DNA from 2 places in the Kitasatospora sp. NPDC092039 genome. Region 2 is predicted to be linked to the other one. Evidence: predicted binding sites of a transcription regulator. Region 2 holds the regulator's gene; the other holds the start of a gene.
What was found. The regulator HspR, encoded in region 2, represses chaperone genes until heat shock. The targets are predictions, from matches to a motif close to TTGAGNNNNNNNNNCTCAA.

Region 1 (6,117 bases), on a different contig from region 2:
CGCGGTGGTCATGGTGATGCCGGCGCTCGGCCCGTCCTTGGGGATGGCCCCGGCCGGGATGTGCAGGTGCACGCCGCGGTCGCGCAGCGAGGTGACCGGCAGCTCCAGCTCGGCCCCGCGCGAGCGCAAGTAGGAGAGCGCGATGTGCGCGGACTCCTTCATCACGTCGCCCAGCTGCCCGGTGAGGGTCAGCCCGGTGCCGCCGGTCTCGGCGTCGGCCAGCGAGGCCTCGATGTAGAGGACGTCGCCGCCGGCGCCCGTCACCGCGAGGCCGGTGGCCACGCCGGGGACGGCGGTGCGGCGCTCGGCCGGCTCCTGGGCGGATTCCGGCACGTGGTGCGGGCGGCCGATCAGGGCGCGCAGGTCGTCCGCGCCGACCGCGGCGGGCAGCTCGCGCTCGCCCAGCTCGGCCTGTGCGGCGATCTTGCGCAGCACCCGGGCGATCGAGCGCTCCAGGGTGCGCACGCCCGCCTCCCGGGTGTACTCCCCGGCGAGCCTGCGCAGCGCCGGTTCGTCCACGGTGACCTCTCCCCCGGCCAGGCCGGCCTTCTCCAGCTGGCGCGGGAGCAGGTGGTCGCGGGCGATGACGACCTTCTCGTCCTCGGTGTAGCCGTCCAGCCGGACCAGCTCCATCCGGTCGAGCAGCGGCTCGGGGATGGCCTCCAGCACGTTGGCGGTGGCGAGGAAGACGACGTCGGAGAGGTCCAGCTCGACCTCCAGGTAGTGGTCCCGGAAGGTGTGGTTCTGCGCCGGGTCCAGCACCTCCAGCAGGGCCGCGGCCGGGTCCCCCCGGTAGTCGGAGCCGACCTTGTCGATCTCGTCCAGCAGGACGACCGGGTTCATCGAGCCGGCCTCCTTGACCGCCCGCACCAGCCGGCCGGGCAGCGCGCCGACGTAGGTGCGCCGGTGGCCGCGGATCTCCGCCTCGTCCCGGACGCCGCCGAGCGCGACCCGGACGAACTTCCGGCCCATGGCGCGGGCCACCGACTCGCCGAGCGAGGTCTTGCCGACGCCGGGCGGGCCGACCAGGGCCAGCACCGCGCCGCCCCGGCGGCCGCCGACCAGCCCGAGCCCCCGGTCGGCCCGGCGCTTGCGGACGGCCAGGTACTCGACGATCCGCTCCTTCACGTCGGCGAGCCCGGCGTGGTCGGCGTCCAGCACCGCGCGGGCGCCGGCGATGTCGTACTCGTCCTCGGTGCGCTCGTTCCAGGGCAGCTCCAGGACGGTGTCCAGCCAGGTGCGGATCCAGGAGCCCTCGGGCGACTGGTCGGAGGCCCGCTCCAGCTTGTCGACCTCCTTGAGCGCGGCCTCGCGCACCTTCTCGGGGAGGTCGGCGGCCTCGACCCGGGCGCGGTAGTCGCCCTCCTCGTCGGCCGCCTCGCCGTTCAGCTCGGCCAGCTCCTTGCGGACGGCCTCCAGCTGGCGGCGGAGCAGGAACTCCTTCTGCTGCTTGGCCACGCCCTCCTCGACGTCCTTGCGGATGGTGTCGTTGACCTCCTCCTCTGCGAGGTGGTCGCGCAGCAGGGTGAGCGCGTACTCCAGTCGGGCGACCTGGTCGGCCTCCAGCAGCACCTTGAGCTTCTGCTCGGCGGTGACGAAGGGCGCGTAGCCGATGTTGTCGGCGAGCTCGCCGACGCCCTCGATCTGCGCCACCCGGTCGACGATCTGCCAGGCGCCGCGCCTGCGCAGCCACTGGGTGGACAGCGCCTTGTACTCCTTGACCAGCTCGGCGGCCCGGCCGGCCACCGGGGTGCCCACCGAGGACTCCCGGAACGGCGTGGTCTCCACCCAGAGGGCGGCGCCGGGGCCGGTGGTGCCGACCCCGATCCGGACCCGGCGCACGGCGCGCACCAGCGCGGCCGGGTCGCCGTCGGCCAGCCGGCCGACCTGCTCGACGGTGGCCAGCGTGCCGGCCGCCGCGTACGAGCCGTCCACCCGCGGAACCAGCAGGACCTGCGGCTTGCCGGTGCCGGCGGCGGCCCGGGCGGCCTCGACCGCGGCGCGCACCTCGGTGTCCTTCAGGTCCAGCGGGACCACCATGCCCGGCAGGACGACCTCGTCGTCGAGCGGCAGCACGGGCAGGGTGAGCGGTGTGGACGACGATGCCATGATCTCTCCCTAGTCAGTGAACTTGAGTCGACCTGACTAAGGCCTGACGGCCGCCGGATGTTCCCGACGCCCAGTTCGCTGTGAGCGAACAGGAATCGGTCGGAAGGACGCCTCGACCGACCCCGTCAAAAGAGTCCTAAAAGCACACCAAGCGCGCCTTAAAGAATCCTGAGCGAACGATCGCCGGACCGGGGAGACCCCCGACCGGGCGACGCCGTCAACGCGCCGTCCACACCCGCGCGGGCGCACCGCCGGAGGCCGTCACGGCAGCCGGACGCGGTCGGGGCGGGCGCCGCTCGGCCCGGCGCAGCCAGCGCCACAGCGCGACCCCGGCCAGCACCGCGGCCGGGTGCCCCACCGCGGTGACCACGTCCTTGTCGGTGGCGATCTGCTCGGCGATCATCAGCCCGGCACCGCCCAGCGCGAGCAGCCGCCCGCGCCAGGAGAGCAGCCCGGCCACCGCGCCCAGGCAGGCGAGCACGCCGTAGCTGACCCCGATGTCCAGGTGGTCCATCACCTCGGGCGCCATCCGCCCGGTCTCCACCGCGGTGATCACCACGCCCTGGGAGAGCAGGGTCGCCGCGACGTGCCCGGCCGCGAACACCGCCGCCGCCCGGGCCGGACCGACCCTGCGCTCCAGCGGGGCGATGGTGAGGGCGAATCCCCACAGGTACGGCATCCACGCCTCGCCGGCCACCCAGAACCCGCTCAGCACAAGGGCGCGCAAAGGGTGCTGGAGCAGGTTGTGCCCGTCCGAGCTGGAGGCCTCCTGCAGGCGCTGGACGAGTTCCGGATCGGCGATCCTCGCGAAGGTCGTGGTGGCTCCCACGACAGCCAGGTACCCGAGCGTGAAGGGCGTCCTGCGGGGCGTCGGCACCCGTTCCAGCAGCCACTCCAGGGCCCCGGTGCGCAGCCCGAGGCGGAGCATTCCGTACGGCGCCCCCGCGGTCCCGAACCCGTCGGCGCCCCGCCCGCGTCCCGCCATGCCGCCTCCGCTCCACGCCGCAGCCACCGGCTCCCCGCCAGGTGCCCAACGTACCGGCGCGCGCCGCGGATTCCGCCCGGTCGGGTGTTGTCGTGGCCACGGTACGTCGAGGTTCTGGGAGACACCTGGGAAAAGCCCGTGAAGACCGTCGCCGTAGCGGACTGCGGGATTCCCCGGATTGGTCCAGACCTTCTCCCCGACAAGGCCGCGACAGGGCCTCTGACCGGCGACTTGGTGCGAACCGGACTGCATACGTACCGTTACGCAGTGAAAATTCGCCGGGTAAGGTATCGGCCCGTGCCCACTCGTGCAGTGGGTCCGAGGGCGGCCCGAAAGCCGGCCCGCGGGCCGGAAACGTCCGGTCCACCTGCCGGAAAGCATCCGCTGTCCGTACGCTGCGAAGTGCGCGGGAGAAGTGGGCGGCCGACCATCCGTCCTCGGCTCCCGATCGCGCGACGGGACGGCGGACCCGGCACAGTCCACGACGGAACAAGACTACGAGCGGAGCCCGCCATCCCCACAGGTGGCCGGCCCGCAGCCCTGGGGGCGGTGGCGTGACCGTGACAGAAATTCAGCAGGACAACCACAACACCGGTGGCACTGTGAGCAGCCAGCGCAGAGTCCTGGTGGTGGAGGACGAGCCCACGATCGCCGAGTCGATCGCCGCCCGGCTGGGCGCCGAGGGCTTCAAGGTCGCCGTGGCCCACGACGGCCCCGGCGCGGTCGACGGATTCCACACCTGGCAGCCGGACCTGGTGGTCCTCGACATCATGCTGCCCGGATTCGACGGCCTGGAGGTGTGCCGCCGGATCCAGGCCCAGCGCCCGGTGCCGGTGCTGATGCTGACCGCCCGCGACGACGAGACGGACCTGCTGGTCGGCCTCGGCGTGGGCGCCGACGACTACATGACCAAGCCGTTCTCGATGCGCGAACTGGCCGCCCGCGTCAACGTCCTGCTGCGCCGCGTCGAGCGCGCCCAGCAGGCCGCCCGCACGCCCGCGCTGGGCAGCCTGCGGTTCGGCGAGCTGGAGATCGACCACGTGCAGCGCCGGGTCCGGCTGGCCTCGGGCGACGTCCACCTGACGCCGACCGAGTTCGACCTGCTCGCCTGCCTGGCCGCCCAGCCGCGCGCCGTGCTCACCCGCGAGCAGCTGCTGGCCGAGGTCTGGGACTGGACCGACGCCTCCGGTACGCGCACCGTGGACAGCCACGTCAAGGCGCTGCGCCGGAAGATCGGTGCCAGCTGGATCCGCACCGTCCACGGCGTCGGCTACGCGCTGGAGGCTCCGCTCTCCTAGGGCCCGGCTCCGCACGGGCGACGGGCCACCGGGGGGCCCGTGTCCGGGACGACGCCGTGCCACCACGCGGGGGGACAACGCGGGGACCACAGGGGACAATGACCTTTCCACAGCAACGCAACGGGGAATCCGACGGCGCGCGGCCGCAGAACCTGGCCACCCGTGCCGCCCGCCGGGTCTGGGCCGACATCCGGCCGCTCGACCCGGTCCGCTCGATCAAGGGCAAACTCGCCCTGCTCGTGATCGTCTCCGTCTTCCTGGCCACCGGGATGGTGGTCGTGGCGATCCGGTCCGAGACCCAGATCCGGATCATCATGGTCTTCTCCATGATCGCCTCGCTGCTCTTCATGCAGTTCCTCGCGCACGGGCTGACCGCCCCGCTGCGCGAGATGACGGCCGCCGCCCGCGCGATGGCCTCCGGCGACTACAGCCGCCGGGTCGAGGCGAACTCGCGCGACGAGATCGGCGAGCTGGCCGCCGCCTTCAACGCCATGGCCGCCGACCTCCAGGCCGCCGACCGGCACCGCCGCGAGCTGGTCGCCAACGTCTCGCACGAGCTGCGCACGCCGATCGCCGCGCTGCGCGCCGTGCTGGAGAACGTGGTGGACGGCGTGGTCCAGCCGAACCCGGCCACCCTGGGGGCGGCGCTGGAGCAGACCGAGCGGCTCGGCCGCCTGGTCACCCACCTGCTCGACCTCTCCAAGATCGACGACGGCGTGGTCGACCTGGACGCCCGCCCCTTCGAGGTGCGCGAGTTCCTGGACGGCGTGCTGCGCGGGGTCACCGTGGACGGCGCGACGGCCGGCGGCGCCTTCTCCCGGCGCGGGGACGTCCGGCTGGCCCTGGAGGTCAGCCCGACCGGCCTGACCGGCGTGGCGGACCCGGAACGGCTCCACCAGGTGGTCGCCAACCTGGTCGACAACGCCTGCAAGCACTCCCCGCCCGGCGGCACCGTGACGGTGCGGGCGAGACCGGAGGGCGCGGAGGGCGGCCTGCTGCTGGAGGTCGAGGACGAGGGCCCCGGCATCCCGCCGGCCGACCGCACCCGGGTCTTCGAGCGGTTCAGCCGCAGCGGCACCGCGACCGCCGCCGGGCCGGGCGCGGACGGCGGCACCGGGCTGGGCCTGGCCATCGCCCGCTGGGCGGTGGACCTGCACGGCGGACGGATCGCGGTGGCCGAGTCCCCGCGCGGCTGCCGGATCGAGGTCCGGCTGCCCGGGTGGCGCCAGGACGACGGTCAGGACATTTGTCACAGATCCGACACAACGACCTACGAAGATCGTTAGAGGATTCGGCCGATCTTTTGTCCGGTTTGATCCCGGTATGGACCCTGTTCGGCGTCGATCGGTTCCCCTCAGATACGGCTTTCTAACGCACTTTTTCAGCCAAAGTGCAGGTCAGCACTGTGATCTGGGCGACGCCTGGGCCCCGGGGACTGCGCGATCACTGGTCAGGGGCGTAGCCTTAATCCCCGCTGTCCAAACATCCCAAAAGGAAGCGGAAGAGGGCGGTTGCCGCCGTGTCGCCACAGTCCCCTGAAACCCCCAACAGCTCGGCAAGTTCCACTGGCTTCGGCCCCAATGAGTGGCTCGTCGACGAGATCTACCAGCAGTACCTCCAGGACCCGAACTCGGTCGACCGAGCCTGGTGGGACTTTTTCGCCGACTACAAGCCCGGTACCGAGGTGACCCCAGTGACCCAGGCCGCGACCCAGGCCGGCTCCGC
Region 2 (6,117 bases):
TGCGCTTCCGATCCTCATCGGTATAGCGGTGGTGACCGGAGTGTCCGTTTCCTCCGACAGCGGGCAGTCCGCTGGTACCACCCGCGCGGTGGAGGCTGTCGCGGACGATCTCCACTGGGGCTGAATCCCGCCGGACGCCCGGTCGGGACGAAGCGGACAGTAGGGGTGAACCTGTCGCGCCGGGCGGGGCGGGGTTTCGACCGCTGCCCTCAGCCCAGGTCCGGTCTCGCCGACCGGCCGAGCGCGTAGCCCAGCTGGAAGAGGGAGTCGACGTGGTACTCCTCCCGTAGTTCCGCGATGTGGCGGGCGAGGGTTCGCTCACTGATTCCGAGCCGACGCGCGATGACCCGGTGGTTCGTTCCGGCGAGCATCAGGTCGATTATCGTCTGGCGCAGTCTGGACACCACCTGTTGCGGGACGGACCGGTCCCCGTCGAATTCCAGGGCCCGGTTCCAGCTGCGCTCGAACACCTCCTCGATGAGGAAGTTGACGATGGCCGGGTCGTGGATGAACGCGGCCAGGTCGTCGTCCACCACCGGGATCACGGCGAGCTTGCGGTCCACGATGATCAGCCGGGCGTACGGCTCGTCCAGGGTGCGGAACTGCCACCCCGCCTCGGTCAGCTTCGCGACGTAGTCCCGGGTCGGCTGGTGGTAGCGGGTGCTCGCGTTGTAGATGGTCCGCATGGACGCGCCGTGCCGGAGAATCTCCAGGTCGCGCGCCAGGAATGACGTGAGCATTTCCGCCGGCCGAGGGCCGCCGGGCTGCATGGCCAGCCCCTCCGTTACTCCCGCCGCGGCCGACTGCTGAAGTCTCTGATTAATTCGCGCTTTCCCGTGGATGTATTCGATGGCGCCGCCCGTGGTGTCCGGCGCGTGAAATGCCTCGGCGAGTTCGCTGAGATCGGCGGGTAGCGTCACCGCTTTCGAAAGCAGCTCGAGGGCCTGCCGCTGCCAGGTCGAACTCAGACTGTGGGCGAGCTGCGTCGGATCGACGGCGAGCAGTTCGCCCGGTTCGTCGCTGTCGGGTATGAGAAGTCCCAGCTTCAACAATTCTTCGAGGGCGGGGGAGCCGGCGGCCGGGCACGCGCTCTTGGTGAGACGACCGTTCTCGTTCACGGCCTGCAGATAGAGCTTTCGGGCGCCCTCGGACAGGACGCGCGATCCGCTGGATGCAGCTCCCGCGTGCTCTCGCCCACTCATCTCGGCTCCTAGTGTTGACCGGGAAGTAGTCAACGCGACTGGCGTCTTCCGTGGCAAGAATCCTAGGCGGCGTGAACCGGGTGCCCTGCCGCCCGCGGATCGACGGTGCGGGCCCGGCAGAGCACTCTCTCACCACACGGCAGCCGCCGGCACCCCCCCCGGGAGGAGGGGCCGGCGGCTCGGGTGCGTACGACGGTCAGCGCCTGGGACGCCAGACGACGAGGGCGCTGGACTGCGGGGTGGGGGGCTGGTACGGGACGAGGTCGCGGCGGTAGGAGGCGTGGACGGCGGCCTCGCGCTGCTGGAGCGCGGCGGCGGCGCCCTCCAGGGAGTCGACCAGTTCCGCGACGCGGGACTGGAGGGCGGTGACCTGGTTCTCCAGCTCGATGATCCGCTTGATGCCCGCGAGGTTGATGCCCTCGTCCTGGGAGAGCCGCTGGACCTCGCGCAGCTGCTGGATGTCGCGCGCCGAGTAGCGGCGGCCGCGGCCGGCGGTGCGGTCGGGGCAGACCAGGCCGAGGCGGTCGTACTGGCGCAGGGTCTGCGGGTGCAGGCCGGACAGTTCGGCGGCCACGGAGATGACGTACACCGGGGTGTCCTCGGTGAGGACGTACGGCGGCGGGCCCGCGGCGGCCCGGCGGGCGCGACGGGGGCCGGCGCCGGGCAGGCCCTCACCGAGGCCGGGACCGATCGGGGTCTCGGGGTCGATCGGGTTCATCGGGGACATCTGGTCGTCACGCTCCCTTCGCCGCCCGGAACAGGGCGGCGCGCGGATCGTCGGAGGCGGTGGCCTCGCGGTACTGCTCCAGGGCGTTCAGCGCGTCACCGGTGACGTGCTGGGGCACCACGACCTCGACGGTGACGAGGAGGTCGCCGCGGGTGCCGTCCTTGCGGGTGGCGCCCTTGCCGCGGGCGCGCATGGTGAGGCCGTTGGCGCTGCCCGGGGGCAGCTTGAGCTTCACGGCCGGGCCGTTCAGGGTCGGCACCTCGATGGTGGCGCCGAGCGCCGCCTCGGGGAAGGCCACGGGGACGGTGACGGTGAGGTTGTCCCCCTTGCGCCCGAAGACCGGGTGCGGGTCGACGTGCACGGTGACGTAGAGGTCGCCGGGCTGCCCGCCGCGCTCGCCCTGGGCGCCCTTGCCCTTGAGCCGGATGCGCTGGTCGGCCTGGACGCCGGCCGGGATCCGGACCTGCATGGTGCGGGCCGAGCTGGCGCGGCCGCTGCCGTGGCAGTCGGGGCACGGGTCGTCGACGATCATGCCCCGGCCGCGGCAGTCCTTGCACGGCTCGGAGAGCGCGAAGGCGCCCTGGCCACGGCTGACGGTGCCGGCACCGACGCAGGTCGGACAGACCCGCGGGGTGGTGCCGGACTTGGCACCGGTGCCGTTGCAGCCGCGGCAGGGGGCCTGGCTGGTCATCCGCAGCGGGACGGTCGCGCCGTCCACCGCCTCCTCGAAGGAGAGCGTCACCTCGGTCTCGACGTCGGCACCGCGCCGGGGCTGGGCCTGCCGGGTGCCGCCGCGGTTGAACAGGCCGCCGAAGACGTCGCCGAGGCCGCCGCCCTGCCCGCCGCCCTGGCTGCCGCTGAAGAGGTCGCCGAAGTCGAAGCTGTAGCTGCCGGTGCCGCCGGGGCCGCCGGCCCGGAAGCCGCCGTTGGCGAAGAGGCTGCGGGCCTCGTCGTACTCCTTGCGGCGCTTCTCGTCGGAGAGGACGTCGTACGCCTCGGAGATGTCCTTGAACCGCTCCTCGGCCTTGGCGTCGCCCTTGTTGGCGTCGGGGTGGAACTCGCGCGCGAGCTTCCGGTAGGTCTTCTTGATCTCGGTGGCGGTGGCGTCCTTGGGCACGCCGAGGACCTTGTAGTAGTCCTTCTCCACGTAGTCCTTGCCGCTCATGCGTCCACCTCGCTGCGCTCGGCAGCCGCTGAGCGGTACACGCGTCCCCCGATGGTTCGCCCGCTGCGCTCGCTCACGGCTTCCGCCACCTCCCGATGTCCATCGTCACTGCGTTGTCAACCGCCGGTGAAGAAACGGCGGTTGACAACGCGCTGCGGAGCCGGCCGCCGTACTGGCCGGCGTACGACTGCACTGGTTGTCAGCTGTCACAGGTTGTCAGCTGTCCGAGCCACCGTCGGACTTGTCCGTGTCGGCGGGCTTCGCCTCGGCGCCCGAGGACGCCTGGCTGCCGGGCTGGGGCTCCGCGACGGCCACCATCGCCGGGCGGATGATCCGCTCGCCGATGCGGTAGCCGGGCTGGAGGACCTGCACACAGGTGTCCTCGGTGACGTCCGAGGAGTAGCTGTGCATCAGCGCCTCGTGCATGGTCGGGTCGAAGGGCTCGCCCTCCTTGCCGAACTGCTGCAGGCCCAGCTTGGCGACGACCGTCTCCAGCGACTCGGCGACGGACTTGAAGCCGCCCGTGACCTCGCCGTGCTCGCGGGCGCGGCCGATGTCGTCCAGGACCGGGATCAGCGACTCCAGGATGTTGGAGACGGCGATCTCGCGGACGGTCAGCCGGTCGCGCTCGACCCGCTTGCGGTAGTTCTGGTACTCGGCCTGGAGGCGCTGGAGGTCGCCGGTGCGCTCGGCGAGCTCCCGCTTGGCGGCGGCGAGGTCGTCCGAACCGGACTCCCCGGCGCCGGCCGCGGCGGCCTCCTCGGCGGCCTTGATCACCTCGTCGGCGGCGGAGTCGTCGCCGGGCTTGCCGCCCTGCGGCTTGTCCGTCATGCCGCACCGCCCTTGGGCTTCTCGTCGTCCACGATCTCGGCGTCGACGACGTCGTCGTCCTTGGCCTGGGCGGAGTCACCGGCGGCGGCACCGGCGGGGGCGTCGGCGTTGGCGTACAGCGCCTGGCCGAGCTTCTGCGCGGTGGTGGAGACCTTCTCCGAGGCCTCGCGGATCTTCGCGATGTCCTCGCCCTTCAGGGCCTCCTTGAGCTCGCCGACGGCGGTCTCGACCTCGGTCTTGACGTCGCCCGGCAGCTTGTCGGCGTTGTCGGCGATGAACTTCTCGGTCGAGTAGACGAGCTGCTCGGCGGAGTTGCGCGTCTCCACGGCCTCGCGGCGCTTGTGGTCGTCCTCGGCGTACTGCTCGGCCTCGCGGCGCATGCGGTCGACCTCGTCCTTCGGCAGCGAGGAGCCGCCGGTGACGGTCATCTTCTGCTCCTTGCCGGTGCCGAGGTCCTTGGCACCGACGTGCATGATGCCGTTGGCGTCGATGTCGAAGGTGACCTCGATCTGCGGCAGGCCGCGCGGCGCCGGCGGCAGGCCGGTCAGCTCGAACATGCCGAGCTTCTTGTTGTACGCGGCGATCTCGCGCTCGCCCTGGTAGACCTGGATCTGCACGGACGGCTGGTTGTCCTCGGCCGTGGTGAAGATCTCGGAGCGCTTGGTCGGGATCGTGGTGTTGCGCTCGATCAGCTTGGTCATGATGCCGCCCTTGGTCTCGATGCCGAGGGACAGCGGGGTGACGTCGAGCAGCAGGACGTCCTTGACCTCGCCCTTGAGGACACCGGCCTGGAGCGCGGCGCCGATGGCGACGACCTCGTCCGGGTTGACGCCCTTGTTGGCGTCCTGGCCGCCGGTCAGCTCCTTGACGAGCTCGGCGACGGCCGGCATGCGGGTCGAGCCACCGACCAGGACGACGTGGTCGATCTCGGAGAGCGAGATGCCGGCGTCCTTGATGACGTTGTGGAACGGGACCTTGCAGCGCTCCAGCAGGTCGGCGGTCAGCTGCTGGAACTGGGCCCGGGTGAGCTTCTCGTCCAGGTGCAGCGGGCCCTCGGCGGAGGCCGTGATGTACGGCAGGTTGATCGAGGTCTCGGAGGACGAGGACAGCTCGATCTTGGCCTTCTCGGCGGCCTCGCGCAGACGCTGCAGGGCCATCTTGTCCTTGGACAGGTCGACGCCGTGGCCGGCCTGGAAGACCTTGACCAGGTGGTCGACGACGCGCTGGTCCCAGTCGTCACCACCGAGGTGGTTGTCACCGTTGGTGGCCTTCACCTCGACGACCCCGTCGCCGATCTCCAGCAGGGAGACGTCGAAGGTGCCGCCGCCGAGGTCGAAGACCAGGATGGTCTGGTCGTCCTTGTCCAGGCCGTACGCGAGGGCGGCCGCGGTCGGCTCGTTGACGATGCGCAGGACGTTGAGGCCCGCGATCTCACCGGCCTCCTTGGTGGCCTGGCGCTCGGAGTCGTTGAAGTACGCCGGGACGGTGATGACGGCGTCGGTGACGGTCTCGCCCAGGTACGCCTCGGCGTCCCGCTTCAGCTTCTGCAGCACGAAGGCCGAGATCTGCTGGGGGTTGAAGTCCTTGCCGTCGATGTTGATCTTCCACCCGGTGCCCATGTGGCGCTTGACCGAGCGGATGGTGCGGTCCACGTTGGTGACCGCCTGGCGCTTGGCCACCTCGCCGACCAGGACCTCGCCGTTCTTTGCGAAGGCGACGACGGACGGCGTGGTCCGAGCGCCCTCGGCGTTCGTGATGACGGTGGGCTCGCCACCCTCCAGAACGCTGACGACCGAGTTCGTCGTACCGAGGTCGATGCCGACCGCGCGTGCCATCGTAGATACCTCCACGGAAGAGTTGAGCTTTACAGGCTCAAGGATGCACGACCCGAGGGGTGGCGTCAACAGGTATGAGTGCCAGTCGCTCAACTTTGCTGAGCTGGTCGCGCGGCCGGGGCTCCGGGTGCCCGCCACGCCGTGGCGGGGGTGCGCCCACGTGACTGCCGCCATAGCTTGGGAATCTTCTGGAGAACTGTTGCCCACCGGTAATGTCCGGGCCGTCGGCCCGGCAAGTTACCGACCAGTACACTCAGTCCGAAGACCGTAGGACCGCAGAGAGCCTGCTCAACCGCAAAGCCGCAGGAGACGGAGAGCCGATGCAGCTAGCAGCGATCGTCATCTCGCTGGTCACAT

Region 1: the regulator HspR is predicted to act here: its motif matches at 2,132-2,150, upstream of lon (endopeptidase La).

Annotation. Positions count from the first base shown of each region.
Region 1 is NZ_JBIVSD010000008.1:147,283-153,399, reverse strand. Features, by position in the region: gene lon (endopeptidase La) at 1-2,109, opposite strand, end outside; gene ACIQI7_RS18040 (rhomboid-like protein) at 2,327-3,094, opposite strand; gene ACIQI7_RS18035 (response regulator transcription factor) at 3,655-4,392, shown strand; gene ACIQI7_RS18030 (sensor histidine kinase) at 4,491-5,678, shown strand; gene ACIQI7_RS18025 (multifunctional oxoglutarate decarboxylase/oxoglutarate dehydrogenase thiamine pyrophosphate-binding subunit/dihydrolipoyllysine-residue succinyltransferase subunit) at 5,912-6,117, shown strand, end outside.
Region 2 is NZ_JBIVSD010000003.1:207,149-213,265, reverse strand. Features, by position in the region: gene ACIQI7_RS07250 (hypothetical protein) at 210-1,202, opposite strand; gene ACIQI7_RS07245 (heat shock protein transcriptional repressor HspR) at 1,399-1,929, opposite strand; gene dnaJ (molecular chaperone DnaJ) at 1,937-3,094, opposite strand; gene grpE (nucleotide exchange factor GrpE) at 3,311-3,925, opposite strand; gene dnaK (molecular chaperone DnaK) at 3,922-5,760, opposite strand; gene ACIQI7_RS07225 ((Fe-S)-binding protein) at 6,081-6,117, shown strand, end outside.